Linked DNA regions of Pseudonocardia sp. HH130630-07. The protein of the gene in region 2 binds, or shares a complex with, the protein of the main gene of each other region. Links are inferred from orthologs where the notes say so. Each region holds a gene or a part of one and is shown on either strand. Other genes may lie near its edges. The genes, in order: mfd and uvrA.

The links.
Region 1: the proteins of uvrA (region 2) and mfd are in contact, whole or in part, in a crystal structure (PDB 4DFC), measured with the Escherichia coli proteins. The link is inferred for Pseudonocardia sp. HH130630-07 from one-to-one orthologs.

The regions. Positions count from the first base shown.
Region 1 is NZ_CP013854.1:1,445,223-1,449,720, forward strand. The notes cover bases 127-4,323. They hold mfd (transcription-repair coupling factor), read right to left. Parts: upstream 3,954-4,323; coding sequence 327-3,953; downstream 127-326. Other genes in these bases: AFB00_RS06905 (SurA N-terminal domain-containing protein), read right to left, coding at 127-280. Outside these bases: more of AFB00_RS06905, read right to left, coding at 1-126; AFB00_RS06915 (hypothetical protein), read right to left, coding at 4,467-4,498. UniProt on the Escherichia coli protein: Couples transcription and DNA repair by recognizing RNA polymerase (RNAP) stalled at DNA lesions. Mediates ATP-dependent release of RNAP and its truncated transcript from the DNA, and recruitment of nucleotide excision repair machinery to the damaged site.
Region 2 is NZ_CP013854.1:4,980,089-4,983,882, reverse strand. What follows is about bases 1-3,493. They hold uvrA (excinuclease ABC subunit UvrA), read right to left. Parts: upstream 3,135-3,493; coding sequence 201-3,134; downstream 1-200. Other genes in these bases: AFB00_RS23670 (MBL fold metallo-hydrolase), read left to right, coding at 3,493-3,493. Also shown: more of AFB00_RS23670, read left to right, coding at 3,494-3,794. UniProt on the Escherichia coli protein: The UvrABC repair system catalyzes the recognition and processing of DNA lesions. UvrA is an ATPase and a DNA-binding protein. A damage recognition complex composed of 2 UvrA and 2 UvrB subunits scans DNA for abnormalities.

The DNA.
Region 1 (4,498 bases), 3.5 Mb from region 2 along the record:
CGACGCCGCGGGCCGCGCCCGCGTCGGCCAGCAGGTCCCGGATCACGAGCTGGGAGACGACCGCCCGGCCGATGGCGGGCTCCGACGCGCCCTGGGCCTTCAGCCCGTCGAGCAGACCGGGCCGGGCGAGCACCGAGGTGATCGCCGACTGGGCCGTCGAGAGCGGGATCGAGGTGTCCCCGACGACGGCCGCCGAGTCCACCCGGCTCGGGCCGGCCCCACATCCCGTGACCAGCATTCCGGTCACCAGCAGCGCCATCATGATCCTGCGAGTCCGCACGGACCCACCTTCTCACGTGGTGTGAGGCCGATCTCCCCGGCCCGGCTCAGCCCGAGCTGTGCACCGGGACCGACGTCGGCACGATCTGCACCAGCAGTTCCGCGCACCAGCCGAGCAGCTCGACGTCGCGCACCGGCTGCCCGCCGATCCGCCCGCCCTGCACCGGCTTCGGCACGGTCAGCACCTGCGCCGCCGCCTTGTACTGGGCCTTCGGGTAGAGCCGCCGCAGCCGCAGCTGCGCCGAGTCGGGCAGCTGCACCGGGCCGATCCGCAGCTGGGTCCCCGCCGAGGCGACCTCACGCACGCCGAGACGCCGGCACATCTGCCGGAACCGGGCGACCTCCAGCAGGTTGCGCACCGGGGTGGGCGGCTCGCCGTAGCGGTCGGTCAGCTCCTCGACGATCGCCGAGAGCGCCGCGTCGTCCGGGGACTCGGCGATCTTGCGGTAGACCTCGAGGCGCAGCCGCTCGCCGTCGATGTAGTCGTGCGGCACGTGCGCGTCGACCGGCAGATCGACCCGCACCTCCACCAGCTCCTCGGGCTCGCCGGAGCCCCCGCCGCCGGCCTGCGTGCGGAACGCCGCGACCGCCTCGCCGACCAGCCGGATGTAGAGGTCGAACCCGACGCCGGCGATGTGCCCCGACTGCTCGGCCCCGAGGATGTTGCCCGCACCGCGGATCTCCAGGTCCTTCATCGCGACGGCGGCACCCGAGCCGAGCTCGGAGTGCTGGGCGATGGTGGCGAGCCGGTCGTGCGCGGTCTCGGTGAGCGGGTGCTCCGGCGGGAACAGGAAGTAGGCGTAGCCGCGCTCCCGGCCCCGGCCGACCCGGCCGCGCAGCTGGTGCAGCTGGGACAGCCCGAGGGTGTCGGACCGTTCCACGATCAGTGTGTTGGCGTTGGAGATGTCCAGGCCGTTCTCGACGATCGTGGTGCACACGAGCACGTCGAACTCGCGGTGCCAGAACGCGTTGACGGTGCGCTCCAGCAGCTCCTCGTTCATCTGGCCGTGTGCGACGGCGATCCGGGCCTCGGGCACGAGGTCCTGGATGTTCTTCGCCGCCCGGTCGATCGAGGAGACCCGGTTGTGCACGTAGAACACCTGGCCGTCGCGCAGCAGCTCGCGCCGGACGGCGGCGGCGACCTGCTTGTCGTCGTAGGCGCCGACGTAGGTCAGGGTCGGGTGCCGGTCCTCCGGCGGGGTCGTGATCGCCGACATCTCCCGGATGCCGGCCAGGCTCATCTCCAGGGTCCGCGGGATCGGCGTCGCGGACAGGGTCAGCACGTCGACGTGCGCCCGCAGCGCCGTGATGTGCTCCTTGTGCTCGACGCCGAAGCGCTGCTCCTCGTCGACGACGACCAGGCCGAGGTCCTTCCAGCGCACCCCGCCCTGCAGCAGCCGGTGCGTGCCGACCACGACGTCGACGGTGCCCTCGGCCAGCTTTCCGATCGTCTCCTTGGCCTCGGCCGGGTCGGTGAACCGGGAGAGCCCGCGGACGGTGACCGGGAACGCCCGCATCCGCTCGGCGAAGGTGTTGAGGTGCTGGGTCGCCAGCAGCGTCGTCGGCACGAGCACGGCGACCTGCTTGCCGTCCTGGACGGCCTTGAACGCGGCCCGCACGGCGATCTCGGTCTTGCCGAAGCCGACGTCGCCGGAGATCACCCGGTCCATCGGGACCGGCCGCTCCATGTCCTTCTTGACCTCGTCGATCGCCGAGAGCTGGTCGGGCGTCTCGGTGTAGGGGAAGGCGTCCTCCAGCTCGCGCTGCCACGGGGTGTCGGCGCCGAACGCGTGCCCCGGTGACGCCTGCCGGGCGGCGTAGAGCTGGACCAGCCCGGCGGCGATGTCCTTGACCGCCTTGCGGGCCCGGCCCTTGGTCTTCGCCCAGTCCCCGCCACCGAGCTTGTTGACGGCCGGGGTCTCGCCACCGACGTAGCGGCTGATCTCGTCGAGCGCGTCGGTCGGGACGAACAGCCGGTCGGCCGGCTGCCCGCGCTTGGGGCTGGCGTACTCCAGCACCAGGTACTCGCGGGTCGCGCCCTGGACGGTGCGCTCCTTCATCTCCACGAAGCGCCCGATGCCGTGCTGGTTGTGGACGACGTGGTCGCCGGGCTGCAGCACCGCGAGATCGACGGCGTTGCGCCGGCGCGGGGTGGTCTTGCGCGGCGCCGCGTCCAGCCCGGCACGGCTGCCGGTGAGGTCGGCCTCCGACAGCAGGACCAGGCCCACCTCGGGGGCGGTGAACCCGTTCAGCAGGCGCCCGCAGGCCACCGTGACCAGGCCCTTCTCCGGGACGTCGGTCAACTGGTCGACCTTCGTCGCCGGGACCTCGGCCTCGCGCAGCTGCTCGATCGAGCGGTCCGCGGTGCCGTGGCCGGCGAGCACGAGCAGCGCGGCTCCCCCGGTGGCGACGTGCGCGCGCAGGTCGGTGATCGCCCGGTCGGTGTCCCCGCGGTAGGGCTCGATCTCGTGCACGGCGGGGACGATCGCGGCGTCGGAGCCCGACAGCAGCGGCGACAGCGAGACCACCGGTCGCCCGGACGCGGTGGCGGTCTCCAGCGTGACGGTCAGGTCCCGGTAGGCCGACCCGGACACGTCGATCGGGGCCTCGCCGCCGGCACCGGTGGCCAGCCAGGACGCCTCCAGGAACTCCTGCCCGGTCCGGACCAGGTCGGCGCACCGGGTGCGGATCCGCTCCGGGTCGGCGAGCAGCACCCGCGCGCCCGCGGGGAGCAGGTCCGGGAGCACCTGCATCTCACCGGCCACGAGCGCCGGGATCAGCGACTCCATCCCCTCGCCGGGGATGCCCTCGGACAGCTTCTCCAGCAGCTCGCGCAGCGGGTTGCGGTTCAGCCCGGAGTTCTCCGGCTGCTCGGCGGCCAGCGCCGCGGCGCGCTCCCGCACCGGCGTGGTGAGCAGCAGCTCCCGGCAGGCCGGCACGACGACCCGCGCCACGTCACCGACCGAGCGCTGGTCGGCCACGGAGAAGGCGCGCAGCTCGGAGACCTCGTCGCCCCAGAACTCGACCCGCACCGGGTGTTCGGCCGTCGGCGGGAAGACGTCGAGGATGCCGCCGCGCACGGCGAACTCGCCGCGGGTGGTGACCATCTCGGCCCGGGTGTAGGCCAGCTCGACCAGGCGCACGAGCAGCGCCTCGAAGTCGTGCTCCTCGCCGGGGGCCAGGGTGACCGGGGCGAGCGCGCCGAGCCCGGGGGCGACCGGCTGGATCAGCGACCGGGCGGCGGTGACGACCACCCGCGGTGCGGTCGCGGCGTCGGCCAGCCGGTGGAAGATCGTCAGCCGGCGGGCGACCGTGTCCGGGCGCGGCGAGAGCTTCTCGTGCGGCAGCGTCTCCCACGACGGCAGGACGACGACCGGAGCGCCCGCGCTGTCGTGCACGGTGTCCGCCGCCGCGTCCAGCGCCGTGCCGTGCCCGAGCAGGTCCGAGACCGCGGCGGCGAGGTCCTCGGCCTCCCGGTCGGTGGCCGTGACCGCGAGCACGCACCCGTCCCCGGCGAGCCCGGCGGTGAGCAGCGGGCGCAGCGCGGCCGGGCCCTCGACGGCGACCGCCGGGATCTCGGTGGTGCGGGTGTCGGCGGAGCGGGCCGCGTCGACGGCGGCCCGCAGGCCGGCGTCGGACAGGGCTGAGGTGAGCAGACCGGACAGGATGGCCACGACGGCGCTGGCTCCTCGGGTGGGACTTCGATGCGCGGAACGCAGGACGGACCTCGGCCCGGGACGCGGCGGAGCCTGGGTCCGGAACCGGTCCCCGACGATACGCCTGGGCCCCGGCACCGACGCCCGGGCCGGGTCCGGCCCCTACCGCTCGTCGTGGCCGGGCACCGACGCCGCAGCCCGGCCCCGGATGGAAGGACCGCAGCCTCGCCCGGGTCGCTGTCGCACCCCTGGCCGGTCCGTGCGCCTCCTCCCGGCGTGCCGGACCCGTCGCGCGGGGGGCGCCACGCCGGGCGCGGGCGCGGAAAGCGGGCCGGGGTGCGGTGTCAGGGCTTCGGCGACGTCTCGTCGGACGGCCCCGCGGCTCGCCGTGCCGAGATGCCGTGCAGCGGGCCGGGGACGTCGCCCGGGGCCCGCTCACGCGCATCTCGGCACGGACGCTCGGGGAACGGAGGGGCTCCGCGGGGCGTCCCGCACACGACGCGCGCTGCATCCCGCGGTGGTCTCGACCGGTCAGCCGGCATCGTCCCGGCCGGTCCGTGGTG
Region 2 (3,794 bases):
TTGATCGACCCCACGGCACGTGATCGCCGCGAAGCCGGACCATGGACCCGGCATCGCCACGTACACGGTGCGGGTGGGAGCGGGGCTCCACTTGACGCCCGGAACACACGTGTCAACGCGAGCCCGGGAGGTCGCATTCCCCAGAGTAACAGGCCGCTCTCCGGGGGCCGATCCGGCCCGTCGCCCGGGCCGGATCGCCGTCAGTTCGCCGCCGCGACCTTCCTGCGGCGCCGCACCGGGGCCGGTGGCGCGGCCGCGGTGACCAGCGAGCTCAGGAACCGGCCGGTGTGGCTCTCGGGGACCGCGGCGATGTGTTCGGGTGTGCCCTGGGCGACCACCGAGCCGCCACCGGACCCGCCCTCCGGGCCCATGTCGATGACCCAGTCCGAGGTCTTGATGACGTCGAGGTTGTGCTCGATGACGATCACCGTGTTGCCCTTGTCGACCAGGCCCTGGATCACCGCGAGCAGCTTGCGGATGTCCTCGAAGTGCAGACCGGTCGTCGGCTCGTCGAGGACGTAGATCGTCCGGCCGTTGCTGCGCTTCTGCAGCTCGGAGGCGAGCTTGACGCGCTGCGCCTCGCCACCGGACAGCGTGGGCGCCGGCTGGCCCAGCCGCACGTACCCGAGGCCGACGTCGACCAGCGTGCGCAGGTACCGGGCGATCGAGGTGATCGGCTCGAAGAACTCGGCGGCCTCCTCGATCGGCATGTCGAGGACGTCGGCCACGGTCTTGCCCTTGTAGTGGACCTCCAGGGTCTCCCGGTTGTACCGGGCCCCCTTGCAGACCTCGCACGGGACGTAGACGTCCGGCAGGAAGTTCATCTCGATCTTGATCGTGCCGTCGCCGGTGCACGCCTCGCAGCGGCCGCCCTTGACGTTGAAGGAGAAACGGCCCTCGGCGTAGCCCCGGACCTTCGCCTCGGTGGTCGCCGCGAACAGCTTGCGCACCTTGTCCCAGACCCCGGTGTAGGTCGCCGGGTTCGAACGCGGGGTGCGCCCGATCGGCGACTGGTCGACCCGCACCAGCTTGTCGAGCTGGTCGACCCCGGTGATCCGGGTGTGCCGGCCCGGCACCTGGCGGGCGCCGTTGAGCCGGTTCGCCAGCACCGTGGCGAGGATGTCGTTGATCAGCGTCGACTTGCCGGAGCCGGACACGCCGGTGATCGACACGAGCCCGCCGAGCGGGACGTCGACGTCGATCCCCCGCAGGTTGTGCTCGCGGGCGCCGACGATCGTCAGCTTCCGGGCCGGGTCCAGCTCGCGGCGCTGCGGGAGCGGGATCGACTTCCGCCCGGACAGGTAGGCGCCGGTCAGCGAGGTGTCGTGGGACTCCAGGTCGGCGACGCTCCCGGAGTGCACGATGTACCCGCCGTGCTCGCCGGCCCCCGGACCGATGTCGACCGCCCAGTCCGAGGCGCGGATCGTGTCCTCGTCGTGCTCGACGACGATCAGCGTGTTCCCGAGCTCCTTGAGCCGGGTCAGCGTGTCGATCAGCCGCCGGTTGTCGCGCTGGTGCAGGCCGATGGACGGCTCGTCGAGCACGTAGAGCACGCCGACCAGGCCCGACCCGATCTGGGTGGCCAGCCGGATGCGCTGCGCCTCCCCACCGGAGAGGGTCCCGGCCGCGCGGTCCAGGGACAGGTAGTCGAGGCCGACGTCGAGCAGGAAGCCCAGCCGGGCCTGGATCTCCTTGAGCACGGCGCCGGCGATCATCGCCTGCCGGTCGTCGAGCACCATGCCGTTCAAGAAGCCGGAGCACTCGGCCACCGACATCGCCGAGACCTGGGCGATCGAGCGCTCCCCCAGGTCCCGGTGCGGCAGCGTGACCGACAGGACCTCGGGACGCAGCCGGGCACCACCGCAGGCCGGGCACGGGATGTCCCGCATGTAGCCCTCGTAGCGCTCCCGCTGCGAGTCGGACTCGGTCTGCTCCAGCCGCCGCTCCAGGAACGGCATGACGCCCTCGAAGTTCGCGTAGTACGACCGCTCCCGGCCGTACCGGTTCCGGTACCGCACGTGGACCTGGTCGTCGCTGCCCTGCAGCACCGCCTTCTGCGCGGCGGCCGGCAGCTTGCGCCACGGGGTGTCCATCCGGAAGCCGATCGCCGTCGACAGACCGCTGAGCAGCCGGCCGAAGTACTCGGCGTTGTGCCCGGCCGACCACGGCGCGATCGCGCCGTCGCCGAGCGAGCGGTCCGGGTCGGGGACGACGAGCTCCGGATCGACCTCCTTCTTGATGCCGATACCGGTGCACGCCGGGCACGCGCCGTAGGGCGAGTTGAAGGAGAACGTGCGCGGCTCCAGGTCGTCGACGGCCAGCGTGTGCCCGTTCGGGCAGGCCATCCGCTCGGAGAACCGGCGCTCACGGGAGGGGTCGTCGTCGGGCAGGTCCACGAAGTCGAGGACGACGAGCCCGTCGGCCAGCCGCAGCGCCGTCTCCACCGAGTCCGTGAGCCGCTGCTTGGCGGTCGCCTTGACCGAGAGCCGGTCGACGACGACGGAGATGTCGTGCTTCTCCTGCTTCTTCAGCTTCGGCGGGTCCGACAGCTGGTGCACCGTGCCGTCGACCAGGACCCGGGAGTAGCCCTGCGACTGCAGGGTCGAGAACAGGTCGACGAACTCACCCTTGCGGGTGCGGACGACCGGAGCGAGCACCTGGAACCGGCTGCCCTGCTCCATCTCCAGCACCTGGTCGACGATCTGCTGCGGGGTCTGCTTCTCGATCCGCTCGCCGCAGGCCGGGCAGTGCGGGATACCGGCGCGGGCGTAGAGCAGGCGCAGGTAGTCGTGGATCTCGGTGATGGTGCCGACCGTCGACCGCGGGTTCCGGTTGGTCGACTTCTGGTCGATCGAGACCGCGGGCGAGAGCCCCTCGATGAAGTCGACGTCGGGCTTGTCCATCTGCCCGAGGAACTGCCGGGCGTACGCCGAGAGGGACTCGACGTAGCGGCGCTGCCCCTCGGCGAAGATCGTGTCGAACGCGAGGCTCGACTTGCCCGAGCCGGACAGCCCGGTGAAGACGATCATGCTGTCGCGCGGGAGGTCGACGTCGATGCCCTGCAGGTTGTGCTCGCGCGCACCGCGCACGACCAGCTTCGGACCGCTCGGGACCGGCGACGCCCCCGGGGACAGGGTGGTCCCGGCGTCACGCGGGTCGGTCGTCTGGTCGCTCACGATGCGCGCCTCCTGGAACGGCGGGTGGCCGAGGATCGGACCTCGGATGGACGCCCACGACGGTCGGGACATCCGGGACCGGGCCACCGGCGCGGACCGTCTCCACGTCCGGTGACCGATGCTAGGTCGACCCACCGACAGGAACCCGTCGAGCGGGGGTCCGTGCGGGCCCGCCTCGGTGGATGCACCCCGGCACGCGCCGGTCGGTACGCCGCCACCGTACTCGTACGCATGTTCGACCTGTGAGCGGGCCCGCCGGTGCGACCGGCGGGTTCTCCCCAGGGTCGATGTCGGTCCCGGCCGATACCCTCACGCCGTGGACGTCCTGGAGAACTACACCGGTCACACCGAGCCGGGTGGCGCAGCCACCCGCCGGGACCTGGCGAAGCTCAGCATCAGCAAGATCTCGGTCGGCGAGATGGACAACAACGCCTACCTGCTCGTGTGCAAGACCTCGGGCGAGGCGCTGCTGGTCGACGCCGCCGCCGAGCCCGGCCGGATCGCCGACCTGATCGGCGCCACCGACGAGCGCCCGGACCTGCGGCACCTCGTGACCACGCACCGGCACCCCGACCACTGGCAGGGTCTGGGCGCGATCGCGGGGATGTTCGAGCCGCG